DNA from 2 places in the Streptomyces sp. NPDC111606 genome. Region 1 is predicted to be linked to the other one. Evidence: riboswitches for the same ligand, from Rfam matches in the RefSeq annotation. Region 1 holds a riboswitch; the other holds the start of a gene.
What was found. A riboswitch is a leader RNA that binds a small molecule or an ion and turns the genes downstream of it on or off. The one in region 1 is predicted to bind thiamine pyrophosphate.
Positions count from the first base shown of each region.

Region 2: it holds a riboswitch for thiamine pyrophosphate, as region 1 does, so the genes downstream of both, thiO (glycine oxidase ThiO) here and ACZ7M7_RS33590 (thiamine ABC transporter substrate-binding protein) in region 1, are expected to answer to the same signal.

Region 1 is NZ_JBVKBY010000011.1:142,692-158,159, reverse strand. Features, by position in the region: gene ACZ7M7_RS33605 (PadR family transcriptional regulator) at 1-253, shown strand, start outside; gene ACZ7M7_RS33600 (hypothetical protein) at 339-863, shown strand; gene rlmN (dual-specificity RNA methyltransferase RlmN) at 1,167-2,273, shown strand; TPP riboswitch at 2,319-2,424, shown strand; gene ACZ7M7_RS33590 (thiamine ABC transporter substrate-binding protein) at 2,504-3,607, shown strand; gene ACZ7M7_RS33585 (ABC transporter permease) at 3,700-5,301, shown strand; gene ACZ7M7_RS33580 (ABC transporter ATP-binding protein) at 5,302-6,321, shown strand; gene ACZ7M7_RS33575 (maleylpyruvate isomerase family mycothiol-dependent enzyme) at 6,346-7,143, shown strand; gene ACZ7M7_RS33570 (LAETG motif-containing sortase-dependent surface protein) at 7,237-7,893, opposite strand; gene ACZ7M7_RS33565 (LOG family protein) at 8,071-9,195, opposite strand; gene ACZ7M7_RS33560 (VOC family protein) at 9,233-9,652, opposite strand; gene ACZ7M7_RS33555 (hypothetical protein) at 9,792-11,153, opposite strand; gene ACZ7M7_RS33550 (ABC transporter ATP-binding protein) at 11,135-11,875, opposite strand; gene ACZ7M7_RS33545 (aspartate aminotransferase family protein) at 12,060-13,433, opposite strand; gene ACZ7M7_RS33540 (Lrp/AsnC family transcriptional regulator) at 13,453-13,968, opposite strand; gene ACZ7M7_RS33535 (gamma-aminobutyraldehyde dehydrogenase) at 14,137-15,468, shown strand, end outside.
Region 2 is NZ_JBVKBY010000001.1:431,356-446,823, reverse strand. Features, by position in the region: gene ACZ7M7_RS02055 (DUF4396 domain-containing protein) at 1-307, opposite strand, end outside; gene ACZ7M7_RS02050 (deoxyribonuclease IV) at 401-1,303, opposite strand; gene pknB (Stk1 family PASTA domain-containing Ser/Thr kinase) at 1,375-3,318, opposite strand; gene ACZ7M7_RS02040 (thiazole synthase) at 3,437-4,231, opposite strand; gene thiS (sulfur carrier protein ThiS) at 4,235-4,447, opposite strand; gene thiO (glycine oxidase ThiO) at 4,444-5,610, opposite strand; TPP riboswitch at 5,608-5,719, opposite strand; gene ACZ7M7_RS02025 (avidin-fold protein) at 5,772-6,146, shown strand; gene ACZ7M7_RS02020 (NAD(P)/FAD-dependent oxidoreductase) at 6,179-7,408, shown strand; gene ACZ7M7_RS02015 (Rv2175c family DNA-binding protein) at 7,486-7,851, shown strand; gene thiE (thiamine phosphate synthase) at 8,328-8,990, shown strand; gene metF (methylenetetrahydrofolate reductase [NAD(P)H]) at 9,123-10,046, shown strand; gene ACZ7M7_RS02000 (SCO2102 family sporulation regulator) at 10,104-11,060, shown strand; gene ACZ7M7_RS01995 (phytoene desaturase family protein) at 11,091-12,605, opposite strand; gene ACZ7M7_RS01990 (DUF4126 domain-containing protein) at 12,766-13,380, opposite strand; gene ACZ7M7_RS01985 (TetR/AcrR family transcriptional regulator) at 13,766-14,395, opposite strand; gene ACZ7M7_RS01980 (YhgE/Pip family protein) at 14,419-15,468, opposite strand, start outside.

The sequences.
Region 1 (15,468 bases):
GGCCCTGATGGGCCAGACAGGTCTCGCGAGCGGAACCCTCTACCCGATCCTGATCCGCCTGCAAAAGGAGGGATGGCTCGAGGTGTCGGAGGAGGACATCGACCCGGCCGCGGAGGGACGGCCTCGCAGGAAGAACTACCTGCTCACGCAGACGGGCCGTACCGCTGCCCGTCAGGCCCTGGCCGAGTTGTACGAAGTTGCTCGGGTCTCCACGCGATCTACCGGGCGGGCCAAGCCCGCAAAGCAAACCTAATCACGAGAGGCACACCGAGGTGAGCGGAATCAATCGCGCAGCCACCCTCCTTGGGGAATCCGAGCACGGCCTTACCGTGCTCGGGGTGACCCAGGCCGAATGGGTCGCGGCGTTCATCGCAGCGATGATCGTCCCTCCGATCCTGGGCTGGCTCACCATGTTCAGGCAGAAGGCGACGCAGCAGTTTCCCTACCTTCTGTTGCACGTCGCCAGGTTCCGGGTCCCTCGCGACCAACGGGACTACCTGTACTCCGAGGTCTGGGTGCCTGATCTTCTTGCACACCTCGACGACCACAGGAAGAGCAAGCTCGTCCGCTACTGGAAGGGCATGACGTTCGCCTTGTCGCTGGCGCTCTACGGAGCGCGGGCCTCGGCGAACGCCATGTGCCCGCATCCGTGGACCTGGCTGTTCTACTACCACGGTCGGCTGTACGACTTCGCCTTCGTCGGTTCTGTGCTCCTGGAAGGAGTAATCGGGCTCATCGCCGCTTGGCTCGACCTCGCGTGGCCCTGGATCGTGTGTCTCTCGGTGGCCCAGGTTGTCGGCGTGATCTTCTGCACGCGCTGGCGACGCAAGGTAGGGAGGGACCGCTACGGTCTCGACGTCTGACGCGTAGAAGCACAAACCGGCGAAGCCGCTCACTTATGTGAGCGGCTTCGTTGTCGCCCAGAGCCTGCGGCTTGTAGCGGACAGTTTTGGACCGCCCGGCGGTCTCCTACTCGGAGCACACCACCAGTAGCCGAGGGGCAGTCGGGCAGTTAACCAGCGCGGATGCCTACAAGCGCACGGAGAGCCGGGCCGTCTCTGGGCCGTCCGACGCCGCTCGGTGGTGACCGGAGGCGACCACTAACGAAGGTCGTAGCTACCGACAGCCCCAGGTCACCCAAGTGGATCTGCGACACTGGGGGAGTTATGCCTGCACCCGGAGAACTCACTTTCGTCGCCCCCCGCGGAGCCAAGAAGCCGCCGCGGCACCTTGCCGACCTCACGCCTGCTGAGCGCAAGGACGTCGTCGCTGCGATCGGCGAGAAGCCGTTTCGTGCCAAGCAACTGTCGCAGCACTACTTCGCGCGGTACGCGCACGAGCCGGAGCAGTGGACCGACATCCCGGCCGGGTCGCGGGCCAGGCTGCGGGAGGAGCTGTTCCCGGAGCTGATGACGGTCGTACGGCATCTGTCGACCGACGAGGGCACCACGCGCAAGACGCTGTGGCGGCTGTTCGACGGGACGCTCGTCGAGTCGGTGCTGATGCGGTATCCGGACCGGGTGACCATGTGCATCAGTTCCCAGGCGGGATGCGGGATGAACTGCCCGTTCTGTGCCACGGGGCAGGCGGGGCTGGACCGGAATCTGTCGACCGCCGAGATCGTGCACCAGATCGTGGACGGGATGCGGGCGCTCCGGGACGGGGACGTGCCCGGCGGGCCCGCCCGGCTGTCCAACATCGTCTTCATGGGGATGGGCGAGCCGCTCGCCAACTACAACCGGGTCGTGGGCTCCATTCGGCGGCTGACCGATCCGGAGCCGGACGGGCTCGGGCTGTCCCAGCGCGGGATCACCGTCTCGACCGTCGGCCTCGTCCCGGCCATCCACCGGTTCGCCGACGAAGGCTTCAAGTGCCGGCTCGCGATCTCGCTGCATGCGCCCGACGACGAGCTGCGCGACACCCTCGTCCCCGTGAACACGCGGTGGAAGGTGCGTGAGGTGCTCGACGCCGGGTTCGAGTACTCCGCCAAGTCGGGCCGTCGGCTGTCCATCGAGTACGCGCTCATCCGGGACATCAACGACCAGGCCTGGCGAGGTGACCGGCTCGGGCGGCTGCTCAAGGGCAAGCCGGTGCATGTGAACCTGATCCCGCTGAACCCGACTCCGGGCTCCAAGTGGACCGCGTCCCGCCCCGAGGACGAGAAGGCGTTCGTGGAGGCCATCGCCGCCCATGGTGTGCCGGTGACGATTCGGGACACCCGCGGTCAGGAGATCGACGGGGCGTGTGGGCAGCTCGCCGCGACCGAACGGTAGTCTGAGCGCCGTAGGTACATTTTCATATGGCGTAAATACATCTTCATATTCCGACAGGGGAGCGCCACAGCGCTGAGAGTGCGGCATCGGCCGCAGACCCTCCGAACCTGGCCCAGGTCATTCTGGGTAGGGAGATCGGTCACCACTCGAGCTGTTGCGCCCTGCCCGGAGCCTTCCCAAGGGTTCCGGGCAGGGCCGCGTCTCTTCCTGGTCACCCCCAGGAGGAATTAGTGAGCATCACCAAGAAGTCCACGGTGAAGACCATGGCCCTGGCCGTCGGGCTGGGCCTCGTCGCGCTGCCCGCGCTGTCCGCGTGCGGGTCGTCCGATGCCGGCAGCGGCGACGACGGCGGATCCAAGACCGTCACGCTCGTCAGCCACGACTCGTGGGCCGTCTCGAAGAGCGTCCTCGCCGCCTTCGAGAAGCAGTCCGGCTACAAGGTGAGGGTCCTGGAGGACGGCGACGCCGGGCAGGCCGTCAACAAGGCCATCCTCACCAAGGACAACCCGCAGGGCGACGTCTTCTTCGGCGTCGACAACACCCTGCTCTCGAGGGCGCTCGACAACGGGCTGTTCCAGTCGTACGAGCCGAAGGGCTCGGACAAGATCAAGGCCGAGTACCTGGCCGACCAGGACAAGCACCGGGTCACCCCGATCGACACCGGCGACATCTGCGTCAACTACGACAAGGCGTACTTCAGCAAGCACAAGCTGAACCCGCCCACCTCCTTCGACGACCTGATCAAGCCCGAGTACAAGAACCTCCTCGTCACCGAGAACGCCTCCGCCTCCTCGCCCGGCCTCGGCTTCCTCCTCGGCACCGCCGCCAAGTACGGCGACGACGGCTGGCAGGACTACTGGAAGAAGCTGAAGGCCAACGGCGTGAAGGTCGTCGACGGCTGGGAGCAGGCCTACAACGAGGAGTTCTCGGGTTCCGCCGGCGGCAAGAAGGCCAAGGCCGACCGGCCGCTCGTCGTGTCGTACGCCTCCTCACCGCCCGCCGAGGTGATCTACGCCGACCCGAAGCCGACGACGGCCCCCACGGGGGTCGCCCAGGGCACCTGCTTCCGCCAGGTCGAGTACGCCGGCCTGCTCAGCAACGCCCGGAACGCCGAGGGCGGCAAGGCGCTGCTCGACTTCATGCTGACCAAGACGTTCCAGGACGACATGCCGCTGAACATGTTCGTCTACCCGGTGCGCGAGGCCGCCCAGGTCCCGCCGGAGTTCGTGAAGTACGGACCGCAGGCCAAGGACCCCGAGACCCTGGACCCGGCGAAGATCGCTGACAACCGTGACGACTGGGTCAAGTCGTGGACCTCGCTCGTACTGAAGTAGCCCCCCACGAGGGCACCCCCCGCAAGGGCACCCCCCGCAAGGGCACCTTCCGCAGGGGACGCGCGCGGAGCGCGGCGGTGCGGTTCGGCCTCATCGCCGTGCCCGTCGCGTTCTTCGCGGTCTTCTTCGCCCTTCCCGTCGCCGCGATCGTCGCGCGCGGCCTGAAGGTCGACGGGGTCTGGCAGTTCGGGCGCCTCCTGGACGTGCTCGGACAGTCCGACATCCGGCACGTCCTGTGGTTCACCACCTGGCAGGCGCTCGCCTCCACCGCGCTGACCCTGCTGATCGCGCTGCCGGGCGCCTACGTCTTCGCCCGCCTCGACTTCCCCGGCAAGCAGATCCTGCGAGCCGTGGTGACCGTCCCGTTCGTGCTGCCGACGGTCGTCGTCGGTACGGCCTTCCTCGCGCTGGTCGGCCGTGGCGGACTCCTCGACGAGCTGTGGGGCGTACGGCTCGACACCACCGTGTGGGCCATCCTGCTCGCGCACGTCTTCTTCAACTACGCCGTCGTCGTACGGACGGTCGGCGGGCTCTGGTCGCAGCTCGACCCGGGGCAGGAGGAGGCCGCGCGGATGCTGGGCGCGTCACGTCTCACCGCCTGGCGGACCGTCACCCTCCCGGCGCTCGGGCCCGCCGTGGCCGCCGCCGCGCTGATGGTCTTCCTGTTCACCTTCACCTCCTTCGGTGTGGTGCAGATCCTCGGCGGCCCGACCTTCTCGACGCTCGAAGTCGAGATCTACCGGCAGACGTCGGAGATTTTCGACCTGTCCACGGCGGCCGTCCTGACGATCGTCCAGTTCCTCGCCGTCGGCGCGATCCTCGCCGTGCACGCCTGGACGGTACGGCGGCGGGAGAGCGCCCTGCGCCTGGTGGACGCGTCGGTGACCGCGCGGCGGCCGCGCGGGGTAGGGCAGTGGTCGCTGCTGGCCGGTGTCCTGGTCGTCATCGCCGTACTCCTGGTGCTCCCGCTGGCCGTGCTGGTGCAGCGGTCGCTGGACGCGCCCGACTTCGGCTACTACCGGGCGCTGACCAGTGCCGACGGCGGTGTCTTCCTCGTCCCGCCCATCGAGGCGATCGGTAATTCGCTGCAGTACGCCGTCGTCGCCACCGCCATCGCCGTGCTGATCGGCGGTCTCGCCGCGGCCGCGCTGACCCGACGGGACGCCGGCCGGTTCGTACGGGGCTTCGACGCGCTGCTGATGCTGCCGCTCGGGGTGTCCGCGGTGACGGTCGGCTTCGGGTTCCTGATCGCCCTGGACGAGCCGCCGCTGGACCTCAGAAGTACGTGGATCCTGGTCCCGCTCGCGCAGGCGCTGGTCGGCGTGCCCTTCGTCGTGCGGACCATGCTGCCCGTGCTGCGCGCCGTGGACCAGCGACTGCGCGAGGCGGCTTCGGTGCTGGGGGCGTCGCCGTGGCGGGTCTGGCGTGAGGTGGATCTGCCGATGGTGCGGCGGGCGCTGCTGATCGCGGCCGGGTTCGCCTTCGCGGTGTCGCTGGGCGAGTTCGGGGCGACCGTGTTCATCGCACGGCCCGACAACCCGACGCTGCCGGTGGCCGTGGCGAGGCTGCTCGGGCGGGCCGGTGAACTCAACTACGGGCAGGCGATGGCCCTTTCGACGATTCTGATGATCGTGTGCGCGGTGGCGCTGCTGGTGCTGGAGCGGCTGCGCACCGACCGGACCGGGGAGTTCTAGATGCTGCTGAGCCTTGCGGACGCGACGGTACGGTTCGGCGGGCGTGCCGTGCTGGATGCGGTCGGCCTCGACGTCGCCGAGCACGAGATCGTGTGCGTGCTGGGGCCGAGCGGCAGCGGCAAGTCGACGTTGCTGCGGGTGGTGGCCGGGCTCCAGCCGCTGGACGAGGGCCGGGTGTTGCTCGACGGGCGGGACCAGGAGGGGGTGCCCGCGCACAAGCGGGAGGTCGGGCTGATGTTCCAGGACCATCAGCTCTTCCCGCAGCGGGACGTCGGCGGCAATGTGGCCTTCGGGGCGCGGATGCACGGCGCCTCGAAGGCCGAACAGGCCGATCGGGTACGGGAGTTGCTCGATCTGGTCGGACTGCCGGGAGCCGCCCGCCGCGCCGTCGCCTCCCTGTCCGGCGGTGAGCAGCAGCGGGTGGCGCTGGCCCGTGCGCTCGCGCCGCGGCCGCGGTTGCTGATGCTGGACGAGCCGCTGGGTCAGCTCGACCGCTCGCTGCGGGAGCGGCTCGTGGTCGAACTCCGGGAGCTGTTCGGCCGGTTGGGCACCACCGTGCTGGCCGTGACGCACGACCAGGGCGAGGCCTTCGCGCTCGCCGACCGGGTCGTGGTGATGCGGGACGGGCGGATCGCCCAGACCGGTACGCCGCTCGAGGTGTGGCAGCGTCCGGCGGACGAGTTCGTGGCGCGCTTCCTCGGGTTCGAGAACGTGGTCGAGGGCACGGTCGCGGGCGAGGCCGCGGACACCCCCTGGGGCAAGCTGCCCGTGGGCGAGGACGCCCCGCAGGGCACCCGGACGCTGCTCGTACGGCCGGCCGGAGTGCGGCTGGTGGCCCCGGACTCGGGGCTGCGCTGCACGGTCACGGCGCGCACGTTCAAGGGCACGCACGTCGCCGTGCACCTCCAGCCGGAGGACGCGCCGCGCCTGGAGGCGGCGTGTGCGCTGCGGGAGGCGCCCGAGGTCGGGGACGCCGTCGGCGTGGAGTTCGACGCGGCGGAAATTGTGCTGCTGGGCTGATCACCCCGCACATAGGGTGCGGGCATGACGTCACTCCCGCACGATCGTCACTGCGACGAAATCGCCCACCAGATCGGCCTGTTGAGGGCCGTCGTGACTTCGGGCGCCGACCTGACGGCCACGGTGCCGACCTGCCCGGACTGGTCGCTGGAACAGCTCGTCCGGCACACGGGCGGCGCGCTGCGCTGGGTGGAGCTGACCGTGCGGACGCGGGCCGAGGAGGAGATCCCGGAGGAGCAGGTGCCGGGCATCGCGGGTCCCGAGGGCGAGGGTGACGCCGCCGCGCTCGACGCCTGGCTCGCGGAGACCGGCGAGATGATCGTCGGCACGCTGCGGGAGGCCGGTCCCGACGCCAAGGTGTGGGGCTGGGCCGGCGTGCTGAACGCCGGATTCTGGGCCCGGCGTATGACCCACGAGATCACGATCCACCGCGCGGACGCGACACTCGCCGCCGGCCTGCCCTACGAGGTGGCGCCCGACATCGCCGCCGACGCGATCGACGAGTGGCTGGAGATCGTCGAATGGGCGCAGCGGACGCAGCCGGACGACCCGGCGCGGGAGCTGTGCCGGCCCGGGAGCAGCATCCATCTGCACGCCACGGACAGTACCGCCGAGCTGAACGCCGAATGGCTTGTCGACCTCGACCAGGAAGTCGTCGCCTGGCGGCGCGGCCACGAGAAGGCGACCGTCGCGCTCCGCGGCCCGCTCACCGCCGTACTGCTCGCCTTCTACCGCCGGCTGCCGCTGGACAGCCCCGAGTTGGAGGTCCTCGGCGAGCGGGAGCTGCTGGAGTTCTGGCTGGAGCGGGCGACGTTCGGCTGACAGACGTGGGGCGTGGCAGTCCTGTGGAGCAGGCGTGTGGCCCGCCCCCCGGGGGAAGGGGACGGGCCGCAGCGGAGTTGCTCTACGGGCGCGTCAGCGGTCGCTGCTCGTCCCGCGGCGCCGCAGTCCGAAGAAGACCGCGCCGCCACCGAGGGCGACCAGGCCGACCGCGATGCCGGCGATCAGGCCGGTGTTGGAGTTCGCACCGGTCTCGGCGAGGTTGGAGTCATCGGTCGCCGGGGACGGGGCGCTGCTCGCCGTGGCCGCGGGAGCGGTGCTCTCGCTCTCCGAGGGCGCCGGGGCCGGCGTCTCCTCGGCCGGGGTCGAGGCGGAGTCGGACGGGGTCGGGGTGTCCGACGGAGCCGGCGGCTCCTCCTCTTCCTTCTTGCAGGCCGTCGACGGGGTCGTCAGGTTCGGCTTGATGTCCTCGTCGACGTAGCCCGCGGCCTTGACGTGGACGCGGTACTCGGCGTCCGGCTTCCAGTTCTCGGCGAAGGTGATGGTGACACCCTCGCGGGAGCCCTTGACCACCTGCTCGCCGACCTTCTTCAGGTCTGCGCCGTTGTTCTGCAGGTAGACGCTGACGGTCGCGGGGATGCCGCTGGGGTCCACGTCGGTGACCGTGATGACGCCCTTTTTGCCGTCGCACTTGGCTTCGGCTGAGAATTCACTGATGTTGCAGGCGAGGGCGGTGCCCGCGAAGCCGAGCGCGAGGGCGGCGGAGGCGGACGCAACACCAAGAGCGCGCACGGAGCGCGCAACAGTACGGCGGTTTATGGACACGTTTGTCCTTACGAGTTGCACCACTGAGGGGGGTTGAACGAGGCGGCGATGCGACATCACCGTCCCCAGGAGTCTCACAGGTTTATAAGCGTGGCATAAGCAGTGTCAACGCGTACGCCCCCCACGCACGTTGCCTTTGCCCTCTTATTGCCCGCTGAGGCGTTTCAGCGCCTGCGGAGCCTGCTCGATCCGGTCGACCAGGGCGATACGGGACTCCATCGACCGATCCCGGGCGAGGGCCTGCAACAGCGGCCAGGTCGGCAACTGCTCCGTCCAGTGCGCCCTGTTCACGAGCACCATCGGGGTGGGCTCGCCGCGCGACTCGTAGTAGTTGGGCGTCGCATTGTCGAAGATCTCCTGCACGGTGCCGGCGGCGCCCGGCAGGAAGACGACGCCCGCGTTCGAGCGGGCCAGGAGGCCGTCCTCGCGGGTGGCGTTGGCGAAGTACTTCGCGATGTGGGAGGCGAAGGGGTTCGGCGGCTCGTGGCCGTAGAACCAGGTCGGGATGCCGACGGAGCGGCCGCCCTGCGGCCAGCGGGCGCGCACCTCGAAGGCGGCCGTCGCCCAGTCGGTGATCGAGGGCGTGAACAGGGGCGCCTTCGCCAGGAGTCGGAGGGCGTCGCCGAGCATCTCGTCGTCGTGCGGGGCGGCGTACGCGCCCAGGTTCGCCGCTTCCATCGCGCCCGGGCCGCCGCCGGTGGCGACCGTGAAGCCGGCGCGGGCGAGTTCCCGGCCGAGCCGCGCGGCCCCCTCGTACGCCTCCGTGCCGCGCCGCATCGCGTGGCCGCCCATGACGCCCACCACCCGGGTGCCGGACAGGAGTTCGTCGAGCGCGTCCGATATGGAGTCGTCGTGGATCGCGCGGAGCATGGAGGCGTGGATGTCGCGGTCCGCCTTGGTCCGCTGGAACCAGGCGTACGCGTGGGCGTCGGGTGTGTTCTCGTAGCCGTCCGCCAGCGACGCGAAGAGATCGTCGGGCGAGTAGACCAGACCCCGGTACGGGTCGAAGGGCAGGTCGGGGACCGGCGGGAAGACCAGGGCGCCGTCCGTGCGGATCTTCGCGGCCGCGTCCTCGCGCATCGGGCAGCCGAGGAAGACGGCGCCCGCCGTGTCCGTGGTGAGCAACTCGCGCGTACGGTCCGTCAGGTCGACGGCCTGGACACGGAATCCGGCCAGGGAGCCGCGCGCCGAGACGGTCGCGTCGAACTCCTCCAGCGTCTCTATCTCACGGTCGTTGTGGTGGGCCGCATGGGCGGGCATCGTCTGCACCCGCCCATGCTAGGCACCGGGCAACGGACGGCGGGGATCAGCCCTCGATGGCCGACGGGTCCATCCACACAACCTCCCAGGTGTGGCCGTCGAGGTCGTCGAAGGCGCGGCCGTACATGAAGCCGTGGTCCTGGGTCTCGCCGGTGACGGAGCCGCCCGCGGCGACCGCCTTCTCGACCAGCTCGTCGACCTTCTCGCGGCTCTCCGAGCTCAGCGCGATCAGCACCTCGCTCGTCTTCGTCGCGTCCGCGATCTGCTTCTTCGTGAACTGGGCGTACTTCTCGTGGGTGTGCACCATCGCGACGATGGTCTCGCTGATCACGACCGACGCGGTGGTGTCGTCGCTGAACTGCTCGTTGATCGCGAAGCCGAGCTCGGTGAAGAACTTCTTCGAGGCGCCGAGGTCGTTCACGGGCAGGTTCAGGAAGATCATCTGCTGGTAGGCGGGGGCGGTCATCGTGGTCTCTCCCTCGGGTGGCTGCTGCTTTCGCTGCTGTTCGGTGGGATAGACCGGGGGTCCGAGCGGAAGTCATCGCCTTGCGGAGATTTTTTCTTACGAGTTTTTCGACCGGCCCTGCCGGACCCGTCGGGAGGCTTCAGCGGGCCAGGGGCGCCGCGGCCAGTTCGGCCACGATCAGGGTGAGCGGGCAGAAGAAGACCAGCAGCGCGCCGGCGCGCAAGGCTGCCGCACTGCGGAGCAACGTGGTGGGGGCGCCGAGGCGGAGCAGCGCGGCCGTGGTGTCGGCGCGGGCCTGCTTGGCCTCCACGGCGGCGGTGAGGAGGGTGGCCACGGCACAGCCGGTGACCACGGTGGCGCCGACGGCCGTGAGGGGCCCGATGGCGTCGGTGGCCGCGGGGGCGGACAGGGGCGCCATGGCGTACGCCGCCGAGGCCACGGCGCTGACGACGCCGAGGGGGCGGCCGATGCGGGTGGCTTCCGCCATCAGGACGCGGCCCGCGAGGAGGCGTACCGCGCCCGGGCGTACGGCCTGCAGGACGCGGCCGCAGAGGTGGGTGAGGCCGGGGGCGGCGAGGGCCAGCCCGAGGGCGGTCAGGAGCCAGCCGACCAGGACTCCGGCGGGGCCGGTGGGGAGGGCGGCAGGGACGGTGAGGGGAGTGGGGGTGGCGGCGCGGCCGGCGTAGGCCTCCACGGCGATGCCGGCGGCGAGTACCGCGATGCCCCAGGGCAGGCCGACGGGAGGTTTGCCGGGAGCCGGCAGATGGGTCGCGTGGACCGGCGTCTGCCAGGTGTCGTCGACGGCGGCCGGGGCGTCGCTCGGGTGGCCGGGCGCCGGTGGGGTGCCGTCCTCCTCCGGGGCGGGCTCCGCCTCGGCGGCACGACTGTCCGCAGACGGCGCGGCAGCGCCCTCGCTGTCCTCCGCGGCCGCGCGGCCCCGCCTCACCTGGCCCCCGAACGGCCGCCCCGCGCCCCGCGCCCCGGTGGGCCCGGGTTCCTTCGGGCGCAGGGCCAGCGCCACCGTCGTCGACGCGATGGCCGGGGTCAGGGTCAGCAGGGTCAGGGCGGCCGGCAGGGGGAGGGGGGCGTTCGCCGCCAGGAACTGCGAGGCGGCGCCGTCGAAGGGCATGCCGGTCAGGTCGCCCCGCAGGTGGAGGAAGACGAGCAGGGCGAGCATCGAGCCGAGAGCGCAGGACAGGGCCGTGGTGGTGGCCGAGACCAGCATCAGGCGGGCCGGGCCCAGGCCGATCGCCGACAGGCCCGGGCGCGGCTTGGTACCGGGGTCGGTGCGGGCCACCGCCACCGCGAAGTGGATCGTCGCGGCCATCGGGGGCACGCACCAGGCAAGACGCAGGGCCGACGAGGCCGAGTCGGCGTGGGACATGGCGTAGCCCAGCGCACACAGCAGCAGGAAGCCCGTGCCCGCCGACGCCGCGGCCAGGAGCAGGCGGCGCAGCTGTACGGCGGGCTGGGCGCCGCGGCTCAGACGGAGAGCGAGCACGCGGCCCGGCCTTCCGTCGCGGTGACCGGGGGCAGGTGCACCGTGTTCACGCGCCGTCCGTCGAGCAGGGCGAGGGTGCGGTCGGCGAAGGCCGCGTTCTCCGCGTCGTGGGTGGCCAGGACGACGGTGATGCCGTGCGAGCGGGCCGCTGTCGTCAGGGTGCGCAGGACGTGCGCGCGGTCGGCGCGGTGCAGCGGGGCCGTCGGCTCGTCGGCGAACAGGACCGTGGGGGAGGGGGCCAGGGCACGGGCGAGACACACGCGCTGGCGTTCGGCCTGGACCAGCTGGTGCGGGCGCTTGCGGGCCGCCTCGCCGACGTCCAGGCGGTTCAGCCACTCCAGCGCGGTCGTCTTGGCGCGGCGACGGCTGGTGCCGCGCAGCATCAGCGGGAGCGCGGCATTCTCCCAGACGTTCAGCTCGGGGACGAGCGAGGGGGCCGGGTCGATCCAGGAGAAGCGGTCGCGGCGGAGCCGTTCGCGCGCCATCGGGGTCATGGTGTGCACCGGCACGCTGTTGAACCAGACCTCGCCGCTGCGGGCGGGGGCCAGGCCGGACAGACACTGCAGGAGAGCCGTCTTGCCGCTGCCGCGGGGACCGGTGACGGCGAGGATCTCACCCTCACGCACACCCAGCGAGACCCCGCCGAGCGCGGGGGAGCCGTCGCGGTGCGTGAAGTGCAGCGCGCGTGCCCAGAGCACGTCGTTGTCCGGCGGAGCCTCCATGGGCGTACACCTCGTCAGATCCGTAGTTCCCGGGCCGTTCCCCCGTGCGGGGGAACGAAGACAGGGCCGATCGGTTACAAGGCACGCTAAGGATCCGGGGGCGCAACGACGGACAGCACGCGGCGGGGGTGCACCCTTCTCACTCCTACGGGTGCACCCCCGCCGTCGCACGAACCTCGTGAGGTTAGAGCTTGGTCCACGCCTCCGTGAGCGTCGCGCGCAGGATCTGCTCGATCTCGTCGAACGTCTCCTGGTTGGAGATCAGCGGCGGCGCCAGCTGGACGACCGGGTCGCCGCGGTCGTCGGCACGGCAGTACAGGCCGTTGTCGAACAGGGCCTTGGAGAGGAAGCCGTACAGAACCCTCTCGGTCTCCTCGTCGTTGAACGACTCCTTGGTCGCCTTGTCCTTGACGAGCTCGATGCCGTAGAAGAAGCCGTTGCCGCGGACGTCGCCGACGATCGGAAGGTCGTGCAGCTTCTCCAGCGTCGTGCGGAAGGCGGCCTCGTTGTCGAGGACGTGCTGGTTGAGCTTCTCGCGCTCGAAGAGGTCGAGGTTGGCGATGCCCACCGCTGCCGACACCGGGTGACCGCCGAAGGTGTAGCCGTGCAGGAAGGTGTTGTCGCCCTTGTAGAACGGCTCGGCCAGGCGGTCGGAGATGATGCAGGCGCCGATCGGGGAGTAGCCCGAGGTCATGCCCTTGGCGCAGGTGATCATGTCCGGGACGTAGCCGAACTTGTCGCAGGCGAACATCGTGCCCAGCCGGCCGAAGGCGCAGATGACCTCGTCCGACACCAGCAGGACGTCGTACTGGTCGCAGATCTCGCGCACCCGCTGGAAGTAGCCGGGCGGGGGCGGGAAGCAGCCGCCCGCGTTCTGGACCGGCTCCAGGAAGACCGCGGCGACGGTCTCCGGGCCCTCGAAGAGGATCTGCTGCTCGATCTGGTCGGCGGCCCAGCGGCCGAAGGCCTCCGGGTCGTCACCGAAGATCGGCGCGCGGTAGATGTTGGTGTTCGGCACCTTGTGCGCGCCCGGGACCAGCGGCTCGAAGGGGGCCTTGAGGGCCGGCAGGCCCGTGATGGACAGGGCGCCCTGCGGGGTGCCGTGGTAGGCGACCGCGCGCGAGATGACCTTGTGCTTGGTGGGCTTGCCGGTCAGCTTGAAGTACTGCTTGGCCAGCTTCCAGGCGGTCTCCACCGCCTCGCCGCCGCCGGTGGTGAAGAAGACCTTGTTGAGGTCACCCGGCGCGTGGTCCGCGATGCGCTCGGCCAGCTCCACGGCCTTCGGGTGCGCGTAGGACCAGATCGGGAAGAACGCCAGCTCCTGCGCCTGCTTGAAGGCGGTCTCGGCCAGTTCGACGCGGCCGTGCCCGGCCTGCACCACGAACAGGCCGGCGAGCCCGTCGAGGTAGCGCCTGCCCTTGTCGTCGTAGATGTAAGTGCCCTCGCCCCGGACGATCGTCGGGACGGGGGCCTTCTCGTACGAGGACATACGCGTGAAGTGCATCCACAAGTGGTCGTACGCGGTCCTGCTGAGGTCCTGAGGGCTGTTGGTGCTCACGGTTATCGGGTCCTCACGGTTATCGGGTTCCCCACATGTAGGTCTGCTTCTTGAGCTTGAGGTAGACGAAGCTCTCCGTCGAGCGCACTCCGGGGACGGCGCGGATGCGCCGGTTGATGACATCCAGGAGGTGGTCGTCGTCCTCGCAGACGATTTCCACCATCAGGTCGAAGGACCCGGCCGTCATCACCACGTACTCGCATTCGGCCATGGCGGTCAGTGCGTCGGCCACGGACTCCACGTCGCCCTCGACATGCACGCCGACCATCGCCTGCCTGCGGAAGCCCACGGTGAGCGGGTCCGTGACGGCGACGATCTGCATGACGCCCTGGTCGAGCAGCTTCTGGACGCGCTGGCGCACGGCAGCCTCGGACAGGCCGACGGCCTTGCCGATGGCGGCGTACGGCCTGCGGCCGTCCTCCTGAAGTTGTTCGATGATGGCAAGGGAGACGGCGTCCAGCTGGGGACCGCCGTTCCTGGACTCGCGGGAGTCCCTGTGCTCTGCGCTTCGACTGGCCACGACGTCACTCTGCACGACGTCTCGATAGTTCCGCAAGGTCGATGCGATGAAATTCGTTGTTTATGCGACCGAGACCTGCGGATTTCGCAGAAGGGGCCCTAGTGGGGGTGTTGAAAACGTGGGTCAGCCGATTAGGGTGGGTGTCTCAGAGAATGGACAGTTCGACCTGACAGGAGGCCGGCAGTGAGCACCGAGCTGCGTCGTCTGCGCAACTACATCGACGGTGAGTTCCGGGACGCCGCCGACGGACGGACCACCGAGGTGGTCAACCCCGCGACGGGCGAGGCGTACGCAACCGCACCGCTGTCCGGGCAGGCGGACGTCGACGCCGCGATGGAGGCCGCCGCGCGCGCCTTCCCCGCGTGGCGTGACGCGACCCCCGCCGAGCGACAGAAGGCCCTGCTGAAGATCGCCGACGCGTTCGAGGAGCGGGCCGAAGAGCTCATCGCGGCCGAGGTGGAGAACACGGGCAAGCCGATCGGACTCACGCGGTCCGAGGAGATCCCGCCGATGGTCGACCAGATCCGCTTCTTCGCGGGCGCGGCGCGGATGCTGGAGGGCCGCTCGGCCGGTGAATACATGGAGGGCCTGACCTCCATCGTCCGCCGTGAGCCGATCGGCGTCTGCGCGCAGGTCGCGCCCTGGAACTACCCGATGATGATGGCCGTATGGAAGTTCGCGCCGGCCCTCGCGGCGGGCAACACGGTCGTCCTGAAGCCGTCGGACACCACTCCGGCGTCGACCGTCCTGATCGCCGAGATCATCGGAGGCGTTCTGCCCAAGGGCGTCTTCAACGTCATCACCGGCGACCGTGACACCGGGCGGCTGATGGTCGAGCACCCGACTCCGGCGATGGCCTCCATCACCGGTTCGGTGCGGGCCGGTATGTCGGTCGCCGAGTCCGCCTCCAAGGACCTCAAGCGGGTCCACCTGGAGCTGGGCGGCAAGGCGCCGGTCGTCGTCTTCGCCGACACCGACATCGCCAAGGCCGTCGAGGACATCTCGGTCGCGGGCTTCTTCAACGCCGGGCAGGACTGTACGGCCGCCACGCGTGTCCTCGTCCACGAGGCCATCCACGACGAGTTCGTGCAGGCGCTCGCGAAGGCCGCCGCCGACACCAAGACCGGGCAGCCGGACGACGAGGACGTGCTGTTCGGCCCGCTCAACAACCCGAACCAGCTCAAGCAGGTCTCCGGGTTCATCGAGCGGCTGCCCGCCCACGCCAAGGTCGAGGCCGGCGGTCACCGGGTCGGTGACAAGGGGTACTTCTTCGCGCCGACCGTGGTGTCCGGCCTGAAGCAGGACGACGAGATCGTCCAGAAGGAGGTCTTCGGCCCGGTCATCACCGTGCAGTCCTTCTCGGACGAGGCGCAGGCCGTCGAGTGGGCCAACGGCGTCGAGTACGCCCTCGCGTCGTCGGTGTGGACCAAGGACCACGGGCGTGCGATGCGGATGTCCAAGGCGCTGGACTTCGGGTGCGTGTGGATCAACACGCACATCCCGCTGGTTGCGGAG
Region 2 (15,468 bases), on a different contig from region 1:
GCTCCATCACGGCGATGGACAGGGTGTCCGCGGCCAGCGCCACCTTGAGCGCGGCACGCAGGTCGACGCCCGCCTTCAGCACCCCGCGCAGGGTGAACGCGTAGCCGAAGAAGAAGGCCAGGACGATCGCCAGCACCAGGGTCGGCACGTTGCCCCAGCCGAGCGCGGTGCCGATCACCATGCCCAGCACCTCGCCGATGGCACAGCCGGTCAGGCAGTGCAGGGTGGCCCGGACGGCCATCGCCCAGCTGCTGGTCGCGGCCACCTCGGGGTGGTGCGCGTGTGCCGCGTGCGCTTCGTGCTGCATGAGTGCCCCCAATGCCAGGTTACGGTTCCTGCACCGAGCAAGAACCGTATACCCCCCAGGGGTATTCCCAACCCCCTGAGTGGCCTGTCGGGGTCAGGCGTCCCGAAGCTTCTTCAGCCGCTCCACGTCCGCCGCGTGCCCTTCCTTGCCGCCCGGTGTCTCGATGATCAGCGGTACGCCCTCGGTGGCCGGGTGCGTCATCAGCGCCCGGAACGGGTCCTCGCCGATGTGACCTGCGCCGATGTTCTCGTGCCGGTCCTTGTGGGCGCCGACGACGTCCTTGGAGTCGTTGGCGTGGATCAGCTTCAGGCGGCCTTCGCCGACGGTGTCCACCAGCAGGTCGAGCGTCTGGTGCATGCCGGACGGGCCGGTCAGGTCATGGCCGGCGGCGAAGATGTGGCAGGTGTCCAGGCACACGCCCAGCTTCGGATGGGCGTCCAGCGCGTCGAAGTACGGCCCGAAGTCCCAGGTCCGCGAGCAGAGTGAGGAGCCCTGCCCGGCGGTGGACTCCAGCAGCAGGAACGGGTCGTCGTCGTGGGTCAGCTCGTCGAGGAGCGGCAGCATGTGCTCGCGTACCTGCTTCAGGGCGACGCTGCGCTCCCGGCCGCCCGTCGCGCTGCCCGTGTGCACGACCACGCCCAGCGCCCCGATCTCCCGCCCGCGCCGCAGCGAGTGCCGCAGGGACTCCACCGACTTCTCGACCGTCGCCTCGGTGTGCGAACCGAAGTTGATCAGATACGGCGCGTGCACATACGCCGGGATCGCCTCGGCCTCGCACACCGCGCGGAACTCCGCGTCCTGCCGCGGATTCCCGGCCGGCGTGGCCCAGCCGCGCGGGTTGGCGACGAAGACCTGGACCGTCTCGGCCTTGAGGTCATGGGCGTACGTGAGCCCGACGGAACTGAGGCCCCCGGCCACGGGGACGTGGCCGCCGACGGGGTTGCGGGACGGGGCGGCGGGGGCGGGTTCCGAGGTGGCGGACTGCTGGATCTTCACCCGTTCAGGGTGTCATGCCCGCGGCCGGCCAACTGCGATGCCTGCTACCGACCGCCCGCTGGAGCGCCCCGTCACCGGATGGTGATCGTGATCGTCGATCCCTTCGGTGCCGTCTCCCCGCCCTCCACGGACTGCTTCTTGACGGTGTCGCCGAACAGGCCGAGCAGGCCGCGGTCCTCGTCGACCTGGAAGCCGGCGGACTCCAGCGCGGTCGTGGCGTCGTCGACGCTGTCGCCGACCACGTCCGGGACCTCGATCATCTCGGGGCCCTTGGACAGCGTCAGCGTCACCGTGTCGCCCTCGGCGGCCTGCCTGCCCTCCGCCGGCGACTGCTGGGCGACCTGGCCCGCGTCGAACTCGGAGTTGACCCGCGCGGCCGCGACCTTCACCTTCAGGCCTGCCTCCGCCAAGTCGGCCTTCGCGTCGGCGAGGCTCTCACCGGTGACGTCCGGGATGTCGACCGGGGCGCCCTTACTGACGGTGAGTGCGACCGCGGAGCCGGAGCGGACCTTGGTGCCGTTGCCCGGCTCCGAGGAGATCACGAAGCCCCTGGGGACGTCGTCGTTGAACTCCCGGATCACCCTGCCCGGTTCGAGACCGCCGTCCTTGAGCACGGTCCGGGCCTTGTCCAGCTTGTAGCCCTGGAGGTCGGGCACCTTCACCGTCTCCGGTCCCATCGACATGACCAGGTTCACGGAGTCGTTGTGCCGGATGCGGGCGCCCGTGTCCGGGTCCGTGCTGATGACGGTGCCTCGCTTGACGGTGTCGCTGAACGCGCGCTCGACCTTGCCGACCTCGAGCCCGGAGTCCTCCAGCCGGTCCCGGGCCTGTGCCTCGGTCTTGGACAGCAGCGGCGGGACCTTGGTGAACTGGCCGGAGTTGATGTACCAGATGCCGACACCGAGGCCGAGGACCAGCAGTACGGCGGCGACGATGACGAGCGGTCCGCGCGGAGCGCGCGACGTCCGTGACCGGCGCCGGGGCGGCGGGGGCGGCGGCGACTCCAGTCGGCTGGTCCGGTTGAAGACGGCCTCGCGCTCCGGCTCGTCCTCGTTCACCGGCAGCGGCCGCTGGATGTTCAGCGCGCGCGGGATCACGCTCGTACGGTCGTCGGCGTTGCTGTGCTCCGCCGTGAGCGCCTGCGGCGGCACCGCGTCCAGCTGGTCCGCGCTCAGCGCGGCGCGCGTGTCCCGGGCCTGTGCGAGCAGCGCCACGGCGTCGTACGGGCGGATGTCCGGGGTGCGCGCGGTGGCCGAGGCGACCAGCTCGTCGAGCTCGTACGCCAGGCCCGGCACGATCGCCGAGGGCGGCGGGACGTCCTCGTGCAGGTGCTTGTAGAGCACCACGGCGGGGGAGTCCCCGTCGTGCGGCTTGTCGCCCGTGAGCATCTCGTAGAGCACGACACCGCACGCGTACACGTCGACGCGGGCGTCGGCGGCGCCGGGCTGCTCTATCTGCTCGGGCGCGAGATAGGAGACGGTGCCGAGCACGGCACCGGTGGTGCTGGTCACGGTGTCGACGGACCGCACGAGCCCGAAGTCGGCGACCTTGACCCGGCCGTCGTCCCCTATGAGCACGTTCTCCGGCTTCATGTCCCGGTGCACGAACCCGGCGCGGTGCGCGGCGCCGAGCGCGGCGAGCACCGGTTCCAGGATGTCGAGGGCGGCCCGGGGCTGCAGCGCCCCGCGCTCGCGCAGTACGTCGCGCAGGGTGCAGCCCGCGACGTACTCCATGGCGAGATAGACGTACGACCCGTCGGTGCCCTGGTCGAAGACCTGCACCACGTTCGGGTGCGCCAGCCGGGCCACGGACTTCGCCTCCCGGATGAACCGGTCGACGAACACCCCGTCGACCGCGAGGGCGGGATGCATCACCTTGAGCGCGAGCACGCGGTCGAGGCGGGTGTCCACGGCCCGGTAGACCGTGGCCATCCCGCCGACCGCGATCCTCGCGTCCACGCGATACCGGCCGTCGAGCACCTGCCCGACCAGAGGGTCCTGAAGGGTCGTATCCACGCAGGTGAGTGTACGAGCCGACATTGACACGCCTCCCATTTCGGCCAGGATCGGGGCGGGACTGAAGCTGACCTGTGACGGACGCCTCATGGCCGAAGGCTTTCCATCGAACGTGCGTTCAGAATGCGGGGCGCTCCGGGTCCAGCCGCGCCATGCCCCCGACCGGCGACGACGCCTCCGCGAAGTGCCGCATCGGAATCCTCCCCGCCCGGTGCGCCAGCCTCCCGGCCTCCACCGCATGCCGCATCGCGTCGGCCATCAGCACCGGTTCCTGGGCCCGCGTCACCGCCGAGGCGAGCATCACACCCGCGCACCCCAGCTCCATCGCGAGCGCCGCGTCCGACGCCGTACCGGCTCCCGCGTCCAGGATCACCGGCACGCGCGCGTGCTCCGTGATCAGCTGGAAGTTGTGCGGATTGCGGATGCCGAGCCCCGAGCCGATCGGCGACCCCAGCGGCATGATCGCCGCACAGCCGACGTCCTCCAGCTTCCGCGCCAGCACGGGGTCGTCATTGGTGTACGGAAGCACGGTGAACCCGTCGTCCACCAGCGTCTCGGCCGCGTCCAGGAGCTCGATCGGGTCCGGCAGCAGCGTCCGCTCGTCGGCGATGACCTCGAGCTTGATCAGATCCGTACCGAGCGCCTCGCGCGCGAGGCGGGCCGTCAGCACGGCCTCTCCCGCCGTGAAGCACCCCGCGGTGTTCGGCAGCACCCGGATTCCGAGCTTCTCCAGCACCGACAGCACCGAGCCGTGCACCGACGCGTTCACCCGCCGCATCGCGACCGTCGTCAGCTCGGTCCCGGACGCCAGCAGCGCCCGCTCCAGCACGTCCAGGCTGGGCGCGCCGCCCGTGCCCATGATCAGACGGGACGAGAAGGACGTACCCCCGATGACAAAGGGATCGTCGGCCATGGTTCAGCCTCCTTGGACGGCGGTCAGGACCTCGACGCGGTCCCCCTCGGAGAGGGACGTCGACGGCCACTGCGTGCGCGGGACGACGGTTTCGTTGAGGGCGGCGGCCACTCCGGAGGGCGCCGCGGTGAGGGACTTCACGAGCGCGTCGAGAGCCGTGCCCGGCTCGATCTGCCGACGCTCGCCGTTGACCGAGATGGTGACCGGGATGCTCATGCGGGCTGCTCCGTGAGTGCGGCGGCGCCGAAGCGCCTGGGGGTGAAGGCGCGGGCCTCGTCCGGGAGCTCGCCGGTGGTCAGGACGTGTGCCAGGGCGTCGCCGGTGACCGGCGTGAGCAGCACGCCGTTGCGGTAGTGCCCGGTGGCCAGCGACAACCCCTCCAGCTCGGTCGGGCCGAGCAGCGGAGCGTTGTCGGGCGAGCCGGGGCGCAGGCCGGCCCGCGTCTCGGTGAGCGGCAGTTCGGTGATGCCCGGCACCAGCTCGTGCGCGTCGCGCAGCAGCTCGTAGACGCCGCCCGCGGTCACCGTGGTGTCCCAGCCCAGCTCCTCGCTCGTCGCCCCGACGACCAGCTCCCCGCTCTCGCGCGGCACCAGATACACCTGGCTGCCCCGCACCACGGCCCGCACGGTCCGGCTCAGGAACGGCGCGTACCGCTTGGGTACGGTCAGCCGCAGCACCTGCCCCTTCACGGGGCGTACGGGCGGCAGTACGTCGTCCGGGACTCCGGGCACTCGCCCGCTGAGGCTGCCGGCCGCGAGGACGACCTGGCCCGCGCGCAGTTCGGTGCCGTCCGCCGTGGTGACTCCGGCGGCCCGGCCCCGTACTACGTCGAAGCGCTCGGCCCAGGTCCGGTGGAAGACCACTCCGGCCCGCTCGCACGCGGCCACCAGCGCCCCGGACAGCCGCCGCGGGTCGATCTGGTGGTCGCCGTCCACCCGCAGCCCGCCGCGCACACCCGGCGCGAGCATCGGCTCCAGGCGCCGGCACTCGCGCCCGGACAGCCACTCGGAGTCCAGGCCGGACTGGCGTTGCAGGGCGTGCAGGTCGCGCAGATGAGCGCGGTCGTCCGCGTCCAGCGCGACGGCGAGCGTGCCGCACCGGCGGTAGCCGAGGTCATGGCCGGTCAGGTCGGTCAGCTCGGCCACGAAGTCCGGGTAACGGCGGGCCGAGGCGAGGTTCAGGCCGAGCAGGGTCTGCTCGCCGTAGTGCAGTTCCGTGACGGCGGCCAGCATCCCGGCCGCCACCTGGGCGGCGCCGCCACCCGGCTCGGGGTCCACGACTCCCGTCGTGAACCCGCGTTGCGCGGCCCGCCACGCCGTGACCAGGCCGATGATTCCGCCCCCGATGACAAGGACGTCTGACGTTCGCGTACGCGACATGGGCGTCCAGCCCCTCCCTTCGCCGGCATGACCCGGATCAGGTTCGTACGGTCGGAGGCCGCCAGCCTCCCTCTCAGCCCGGTGCGTCCGGGCTCCCGCGAGTGCTCTACGTTGGCCACCCTAGCCCGCCGCCCTAAGTCTCAGTAAGGGAGCCCGCGCCCATGCCCCGCTCGCTCGACGGCCTCGTCCTCGCCCCGGTCGCGGACCAGGCCCCAGGTCAGGTGGGTACGCGCACCCGGTTCACGTACCACGAGAAGGACGGCGAGATCTGGGCCGAGTACACGGGCGGCGACGTCGTACGCGGCCATCTCGTGGGCACCAGGGAGGGCGACCGGCTGGACTTCCGGTACGTGCAGCTCAAGCGGGACGGGACGACATCGTCGGGGCACTGCGTGTCGACGGTGGTCGAGCTGCCCGACGGGCGGGTGCGGCTGGCAGAGAGCTGGGAATGGGAGTCGCAGGCGGGCAGCGGGACCAGCGTGGTGGAGGAGCTTCCGGGCGAGGTTGTGCAGCAGGTCACTGAGCACGCCCCCTGACTGACAAATAGTCAGTTGTCTATGGTGATCAGGTGAGCGAGCAGACGCAGCAACGGGGCACGTCAGCGGCACGCCGCGTGGTCGTCGCCGGCGCGGGCATGGCCGGCGTGCAGACGGCGGTCGCCCTGCGGGAACAGGGCTTCACCGGCACCGTCACACTGATCGGCGCCGAGCCCCACCAGCCGTACGACAGGCCGCCCCTGTCCAAGGCCGTGCTGCTCGGCAAGGCCGAGGGCTCCGCCTTCGACGTCGACTTCGAGGCGCTCGGCGTCGAACTCCAGCTGGGGCGCGAGGTGCTGGGCGTGCGCCCCACCGAGCACCAGCTGGACACCGAGGCCGGGCCCGTCCCGTACGACGTCCTCGTGCTGGCCACCGGCGCCGAACCGATCCGGCTGCCGGGCGCGGAGGGCGTGCCCGGCGTGCATTTGCTGCGCACCCTGGACGACGCCGAGCGGCTGCGGCCGGTGCTGGCCCGCCAGCACGACATCGTGGTGGTCGGGGCGGGCTGGATCGGCGCGGAGTTCGCCACGGCCGCGCGCGAGGCGGGCTGCGCGGTGACGGTCGTGGAGGCCGCCGACCGGCCGCTCGCCGGTGCGCTGCCCGCGGAGGTGACCACGCCGATGGCCGCCTGGTACCAGGACAGCGGGACGGCACTGCGTACGCACGCGCGCGTGGACCGCGTCGAGCCCGGCGAGGTGATCCTCGACGACGGCTCGCGGGTGCCCGCCGGTGCGGTCGTGGTCGGCATCGGGGCGCGGCCCGCCACGGCCTGGCTGGCCGACTCGGGCATCGACCTCGGAGCACACGGAGACGTCGTGGCCGACGAGCGCCTGCGCACATCCGTACCGGACGTCTACGCGGTCGGCGACTGTGCCTCCTTCCCGTCGGGACGGTACGGCGAGCGCCTCCTGGTCCACCACTGGGACAACGCCCTCCAGGGCCCGCGCACGGTCGCCGCGAACATCCTCGGCGAGAGCTCCGCGATCTACGACCCTGTGCCGTACTTCTGGTCCGAGCAGTTCGGCCGCTTCGTCCAGTACGCCGGCCATCACGCCGCCGCCGACACGCTCCTGTGGCGCGGCGACCCGACGGGCCCCGCCTGGACCGTCTGCTGGCTGCGGGGCGACCGACTCGTCGCCCTGCTGGCGGTGGGCCGACCGAGGGATCTCGCACAGGGCCGACGGCTGATCGAGGCGCGCACGCCGGTCGACGCGGAGCTGCTGGGGGACCCGGGACGGCCGATGAAGGCGGCGGTGGCGTAGCACGTCACCCCAACAGGTCCTCCCAGGTGGACCGGCCTGACTTCCGACTGTCAGTGGCAGATGGCAGGCTTGTTTCCGTGACCGAGATTGACGCAAGAACCGATGCTCTCGTCCCCGCCTGGCTCACCCTCCCCGACATCGCCGAAATGCTCGGCGTCGAGGTGACCCGCGTCCGGCAGCTGGTCAAGGAGGGCCAGCTCATCGCCGTACGCCGTGGTGAGAACCGCGCGCTGCACGTCCCCGCCGCCTTCATCGACGAGGACAAGGTCGTCAAGGGCCTGTCCGGGACCCTGACGCTCCTGCGGGACGACGGCTTCACGGACGTAGAGATGCTGGAGTGGCTCTTCACCCCCGACGACAGCCTGCCCGGCACCCCCGCGCAAGCCCTCAGTGAGAATCGCGGCACGGAGGTGAAGCGCCGCGCCCAGGCGCTCGCCGTCTGAGTCCGAACCCACCGATCCGAGCACCGTCCGGCGCACGGGCCGGGGCCGCTCCATGGGCCACGGCCGAGGATGGCTGCGGCCCGAGGCCGGGAGCGGGACGCGCGCGTGGCGCACGGTGGGAGCACCGTGGAGCGGCATGGAGTGGCGTGGAGCGGCGGGGAGAACCTGCCGCTCCCGTTCGGGGCCGTAACCGGCCGCGGCCGGTTACGGCCACCGGCGCGACGGCGTCTGCGCAAGCGCGGGGGTTTCGGCCGCGTCGGCCGGTACCGCGCTGAGGTCGAGGCCGCCGCCGGAGGGAGCCGTCCCAGGGCCCGGGGTCGGGCCTCGCCGTACCGACGGCTGGGCCCGGTGCGACCGCGCCGCGGCCCACCACACCCCACCGCTCCGCGACGTCGCGCACCGCTCCGGCTACCGTGCCACCGTCCGGCACCCGCCCGACGTCACCCGTCCGGCAACCCGACCACAGGGGGCACCGTATGTCCGACACCGTCACCGCAGTCACCGCCCGCGCCCAGCTCGCCGATGCCCGGCTCTACCTCTGCACCGGCGCCCGCAAGCAGCAGGGCGACCTCGCGGAGTTCCTGGACGCCGTGCTGGCGGGGGGCGTCGACATCGTGCAGTTGCGGGACAAGGGCATGGAGGCGGCCGAGGAGCTGGAGCATCTGCAGGTCTTCGCCGACGCCTGCGCCCGGCACGGCAAGCTCCTCGCGGTCAACGACCGTGCCGACGTGGCCCACGTCGCCGGCGCCGACGTCCTGCATCTCGGCCAGGGCGACCTCCCCGTGCCCGCGGCCCGCGCCATCCTCGGCGCCGACGTCCTCATCGGCCGCTCCACGCACTCCGAGGCCGAGGCCTCCGCGGCTTCCGTCCAGGAGGGCGTCGACTACTTCTGCACCGGCCCCTGCTGGCCGACCCCCACCAAGCCCGGCCGCCACGCCCCCGGTCTCGACCTGGTCCGCCACACGGCAGCCCTCGGCACCGACCGCCCCTGGTTCGCCATCGGCGGCATCGACCTCGCCAATCTCGACCAGGTGCTGGAGGCGGGCGCCCGCCGTGCCGTCGTCGTACGGGCGATCACGGAGGCGGACGACCCGGGCGCGGTGGCGGCGGAGTTCGCCAAGCGGCTGCGGCAGGGGTAGCCAGCCCCCCTCGCCCCGCTGGGCACCCCGGATTTGCTGATGTTTGTCCAAGGCGTGGACAACAACCCGGCAAATCGGGCAAATGTCCGGCGTCCGGTTGGGGGACCGGGGCCCCCTGACTAACCTGCGAGTATGGCCCTCGGCACCGCATCCATCAGATCGGACCACGCTCGTACCGTGCGCGAGATGCTCGCGACCGGAAAGACGACGTATTCGTTCGAGTTCTACGCGCCCAAGACCCCGAAGGGCGAGCGGAACCTGTGGAACGCGCTGCGCCGGGTCGAGGCCGTAGGACCCGACTTCGTCTCCGTGACCTACGGCGCGGGCGGTTCCACCCGCGCGGGCACGGTCAAGGCGACCGAGGCGATCGCCTCGGACACCACGCTCACCCCGATCGCCCACCTCACCGCCGTCGACCACTCGGTGGCCGACCTGCGCAACATCATCGGGCAGTACGCCGACGCCGGGATCCGCAACATGCTCGCGCTGCGCGGCGACCCGCCCGGCGACCCGCTGGGCGAGTGGGTGCCGCACCCCCGGGGCCTCGCCTACGCCGCCGAACTCGTCGAACTGATCAAGGCGTCCGGCGACTTCTGCGTCGGCGTCGCGGCCTTCCCCGCGATGCACCCGCGCTCCGCCGACTGGGAGGCGGACGTCCGTCACTTCGTCGACAAGTGCCGGGCCGGTGCGGACTACGCGATCACGCAGATGTTCTTCGAACCGGAGGATTACCTTCGCTTGCGCGACCGCGTATCGGCCGCGGGCTGCGACACCCCGATCATCCCGGAGATCATGCCGATCGCCAGCGTAAAGACGCTGGAACGCATCCCCTCCCTCACCAACGCCGCCTTCCCGGCCGCCCTGAAAGAGCGGATCCTCACAGCCAAGGACGATCCCGCGGCTGTACGCTCCATTGGCATCGAGTTCGCGACGGAGTTCTGCGCGCGGCTGCTGGCCGAGGGAGTGCCCGGACTGCACTTCATCACGCTCAACAACTCCACAGCTACCTTGGAAATCTACGAAAGCCTGGGCCTGCACCACCCACCGCAGGCCTAGACCGGCCGTCCTGATATACGTCACACTGCGTAGGCGGCCACTGGGAGAGGGGCGTACATGGGCTGGACGGTCCTCTACATCGCATTCGGCGTCGTCGCGCTGTGGCTGCTGGGCGAGGTGCTGCTGCAGTACAAGGCGCGGCTGCGCTGGCGGCTGCTCGCCTTCGTCGGGTTCCTCGGCGTCGTGGTCGGGGTGCTGATTCCTTCCGTCATCGTCATCGGTCTGGGCGCGGCGGCGTTCGCGGTCGGCCAGACCTACGTCACGCTGTCGTTCCGCCGCGGCTTCTCGGCCGGCTGGGCGGTCTCCGCGCCGGCCCTGGGCCCGCTGGCCGCCGCCAAGCGGCGCCGCGGTGAGCCCGACCGTCACGAGCCCACCCTCGAGGTCTCCGACCTGGAGGCGGAGGGCGGCTACGCGGGCAACGACGCCAAGTACGGCCAGAACAGCGTCGGTTACAGCGACGACTACGACCGCGACGACGTGTTCACCCCGTCGCGCGCAGGTCAGCCCACCGCCGCCGAGACGACCTCCGTGTATGAGCCCCAGCCCCTGCCGGACGACACGGGCTCCTACGGCATATACGGCGGCGACCCCGCCTACGCCGCCGCCGACCAGAACTACGCGGCCACGGGTCAGCCCCAGGACCAGTACGCGACGGCCGACCAGAGCTATGCGTACGACGGTTACAGCGGCTACGACCAGCAGCAGTACGGCTACGACACCACCGGCCAGCAGCAGTACGCCGCGTACTCCGACCCGTACATCGGCACCCAGACCTACGGCGGCGCCTCCTACGACGCCTATGGCCAGCAGCAGTACAACCAGCAGGGCTACGCCCAGGACCAGTACGCCACCGGCGGCTACGGCGAGACCCCGTCCGGCGGCGTCTGGGTTCCGCAGCAGCGCACCGACGAGGCGTACGGCGGCGAACTCCCGCCCGAGCAGCAGTACCCGTACCAGGGCGACGGCCAGCAGCACGGGCAGGGTCAGGGGTACGACGAGCAGTACCGCTTCTGACGGCCCCGCGCGGCGCCGCTCACACCCGGGTCACTGAGAGCCCCGGAAGTCTGGCCCCTCCACGATCAGTCCCGCCACCAGCGCGCCCGACATGCCGGCGTGGGGGAGCCCGCCGCCCGGGTGGGACCAGCCGCCGACCGTGAACAAACCGGATACGGCCGTGCTGTTGGACGGGTGCAGCAGACGCCCCTTGGCCGCGGCCAGCGCGGGTGCCGGAACCGCTCCGCCCTCCGTGCCGGTCTCCGCCGCGATGTCGGCCGGGGTACGCACCTCGTGCCAGAGGAGCCGGTCGCGCAGGTCCGGCACGGCACGCTCCGCGACCGTGATCAGGTCTTCGGCGTGCCGGTCGAGGTTCTCCGGTTCCGCCCAATTCCGGTCGGGCTGTGCCGGCACCGTCGAAGTGAGCGTGATCGCCTCATGCCCGGCGGCCGGAATCAACGCCGGGTCGTCGGGCCGCAGGACGGTGACCGTCGGTCGCGCGGCCATGCCCCCGGCCGCTCCGAACAGGGCGTCCAACTCGGCCTCACGGTCCGCCGCGTGCACCACCGTGCGGTGCGCCATACCTTCCGGCCGGGCGCCGCGCAGCGCCAGCAGGACCGTCAGACGGCTCGCCGCCCCGCGCTGCGGCGCGACCTCGGCCTCGCCCCGCGGCGCCGTGCCCCGGACGAAGCGGTCCAGCACCCCGGGGGCGACCCCCGAGACCACGAAGTCGGCCTCCACGACCGAACCGTCGGCCAGTTCGAGCCCCGCAGCCCGGCCGTCCTTCTCCAGGACCCCGGAGACCTCCGCGCCGAAGCTGAACTCGACCTTCCGGGCCAGGCACCGCTCGTACACCGCCCGCGCCAACTCCCGTACGCCGCCCCGCACATACCAGATCCCGAACGCGTGCTCCAGATACGGCAGCACCGACGCGCTCGCCGGCGTCTCACGCGGATCCAGGCCGTACGCGAGCGCGTGGCTCTCCAGCAGGGCGACGAGCCGGCGGTCGCGCAGCTCCCAGGCGCCGACCTCGGCGAGGGTGCCGGCCCGGCGCGTGCGCAGGAACCGCTTGTGGGGGACCGCAGGGTAGGGCTCGCGCTCGGCCAGCACCTGCCAGTTCGGCCACAGGGGCTCCTCCAGCAGCGGCCTGCGCGTGCGGTCCCAGGCCTCGCGGGCGCGGACCAGGAAGTCGCCCCACCGGCCGCCCGTACCGGCGCCCAGCGCCTCGTCGAGGGCTGTCACGACACCGGCGCGGGAGGCGTTCGGCACCCGGACCTCGGTGCCGTCCGCGAAGACGTGCCGTGCGGACGGGTCGACCTGGACCAGCTCGACGCACGCCTCCAGGGGCTCCTTGCCGGTCTTGATGAACAGATCGCGGTACACGGCAGGGAGGGGGAGCAGCCCCGGGCCCGTGTCGAACCCGAAGCCGTCGCGCTCGAAGCGGCGCACCGCTCCGCCGTACGTCTCCGTACGCTCGTACACCGCCACCCGGTGGCCCGCGACGGCGAGCCGGGCAGCGGCCGCCATCGCGCCCATCCCGGCGCCGATCACCGCAATCCTTGCCATGCGTGGGACTTTACTTGGGCCTGCTTTGCGATGTTGGCGCCGGTCATTGCGGCTGACCTGCTTGTCTGCTGGGGGTCCGGGGGCTATCCCCGGGAGAATGCAGCATCGGCCGCCACTGACAACGGCTCCCTGACCTCGGGCGCAAGCGCAGGCAGCGGTCTCAGCCGGGCGGTTGACCCACCGCCTGGGCGAGCCGCTTCTCCTCCCGGCGCTCCGCCCTGCGGCGCAGGAAGCGACGGATCCGGGAGACCAGGAACAGGAGCAGCAGGAGCCCGCCGAGCAGCAGGACGCCCGCGATGACCGCCGCTACGACGGGGTAGAAGATCGCGAGCGTGATGAGGGCGCCGACCCCGAGGTCCTCGGCGATGCTCACCACGATGTTGCTGAACGGCTCCGGCGAGGTGTTGACCGCCATCCGCGTGCCCGCCTTGACCAGGTGGCTCACCAGCGCCGTGGAACCGCCGACCGCGCCCGCCGCCAGCTCGGGCAGCGACCCGCTCTGCCCGGCGAGCAGCGCGGCCACGACCGCGCCCGCCACCGGCCGGATCACGGTGTGCACCGAGTCCCACGCCGAGTCCACGTACGGGATCTTGTCGGCGACGGCCTCGCAGAGGAACAGCACGCCGGCCGCGATCAGTACGTCGGGCCGTTGCAGTGCCTCGGGCACCTCGTCGCTCAGCCCTGTCGCGCCGAACACGCCGAGCAGCAGGACCACGGCGTAGGAGTTGATGCCGCTGGCCCAGCCGCTGGTGAAGATCAAGGGAAGTATGGACACGGACGCGATCGTAACCAGTCGGCAACGGCGGGGCTTGGGGATGAGTGCGCAGTTCTGAGTACGCGTACCTAGTCGGTGAGTTGAGTACGCGCGCGGATGGGGCGCGACCTGCCTGAACGAGAGAGTTAGGGCACGGAGAAGGGGATCTGCTCCGGAACCGGCGACACGGGGCGCCGGAATCGGAGCGGCCCCGGATCCGCTCCTTCCGCCGGCCCGGCGTCGGCGGGAGCGAGACGGGGGACCCGGGGGAACGACCGGACGGGGGTCCAGGGGGGACACGGGGGAAAACGGGGGGAGCACGAGAAGGCGCCGGTTCGACAGTGGCCCGCGGGGGACGCGGCCACCGTCGGACCGGCGCTTTCGTGTGCGTACGACGGCTGCTGTGTCAGCGGCGCCCGCTCACCCGGCCCTGCAACAGCCGGGACAGCGCCGAGTGCACGTCGTCCAGGGAGCGCTCCGGCTGGAACGACTTCCAGTCCAGCGCGGCCACCAGGACCATGCCGACCAGGGCGGCGGCGGTCAGCTGGACGTCGATCTCCTCGCTGAACTCGCCGTTGTCCACGCCCTCGCGCAGCACACCCTCGACGACCGCGACGGCCTGCTGCCGGACCACCATCAGCGTGGACTGCCAGGCCCGGTTCGTCCGCCACAGCTCGGCGACGTAGAGCTGGGTGAAGGACGGGTAGCGGTCGATGAAGACCAGTCCCGCGCGGATCATCGCGTCCAGGGCGTCCACCTTGCTGCCGCCGTCCCGCGCGGTCTTCTCGGCCGCCTCCCGCAGGGACGCGGTGAGGAGTTCGACTCCGTGGCGCAGCAGCTCCTCGAAGAGGACCGACTTGCTGGCGAAGTTGTAGTAGACCGTGCCCTTCGCCACCCCGGCCCGTTCGGCGATCTCGTCAACGGTGGTGGCGGAGAAGCCCTGTTCGGCGATGAGTGTGACGGCCGCCTCGTAGAGCTTCTGCCGGGTGGCCTCACGGCGCGTGCTGCCGCCCGACGCGGCGTTGCTGCTTTCCATGGGCCTGATTGTCCCGCGCGCGTTCACAGGGTCAGCTCCGGGTGCAGCCGGTCGAGTGTCCACACCTGCCGGCGGCGGGCCGACAGGGCGGTCAGCGCGAGGGCGGCAGCGGTGAAGGCGACGAGCACCACGCACGCCTGCCACACCGGTTCCAGACCGCCGCCCGTGATGAGCCTCCTGAGCGCCTCCACGACGTAGCTCATCGGCAGGAAGGGATGCAGCGCGTTGAAGAAGCCCGGGCTGGTCTGCACGGGATAGGTGCCGCCCGCGGACGTCAACTGCAGCATCAGGAACGCCAGGACCAGAATCCGGCCCGCCGCCCCGAAGCGCGCGTTCAGCCACTGCACGATCGCCGCGAAGCACGCCGTCACCAGGAACAGGAAGCCCACCGTCCCGGCCGCCCGCACCATCTGCAGCCCGACCGCCCAGTGCAGCACCGACATCAGGGCCACCGTCTGCAGCACCCCGATCGCCACCACCGGCAGCCAGCCGGCCAGCGCGATCCGCCATGCCGAGGCGCCCGCGGCGAGCGCGCGCCGGTTCATCGGCGTGATCACCATGTACGCCACCATCGCGCCCACCCACAGGGACAGCGGGATGAAGTACGGGGCGAATCCGGTGCCGTAGTTGGGCGCCTTGTGCATGTCCCGCGAGACGAGCTGGACCGGGTCGGACATGACCTCGGTGCGCTGTTCGCGCGCCTTCTTGTCGTAGTCGGGGATCTGCTCGGCACCGTCGTGCAGCCCGTCCGAGAGCTTCCCGGAGCCGTCGACGAGCTTGTAGATGCCGCCGTTGAGGTCGACCGCGCCGGACTTGAGCTCGCCCACGCCGGTGTCCAGGTCCGCCGCGCCGGTCTTGGCCGAACCGAGGCCCGAGTGCAGCTTCTTGGCCCCCGCGGCGACCTTGCCGGCCCCCTGGTTCAGCTTGTTGATCCTGCTGACGGCGTCGTCGAGGTCCTCGGAGAGACGCGGTGCGCGGTCGGCGAGCGCCTGGGACTGCTTCTGGAGGGTGGCGAGGTGCTTGTCGAGCTTGGCCAGATCGCCCTTCTGGTCGGTGACCAGCGTGTTGAGATC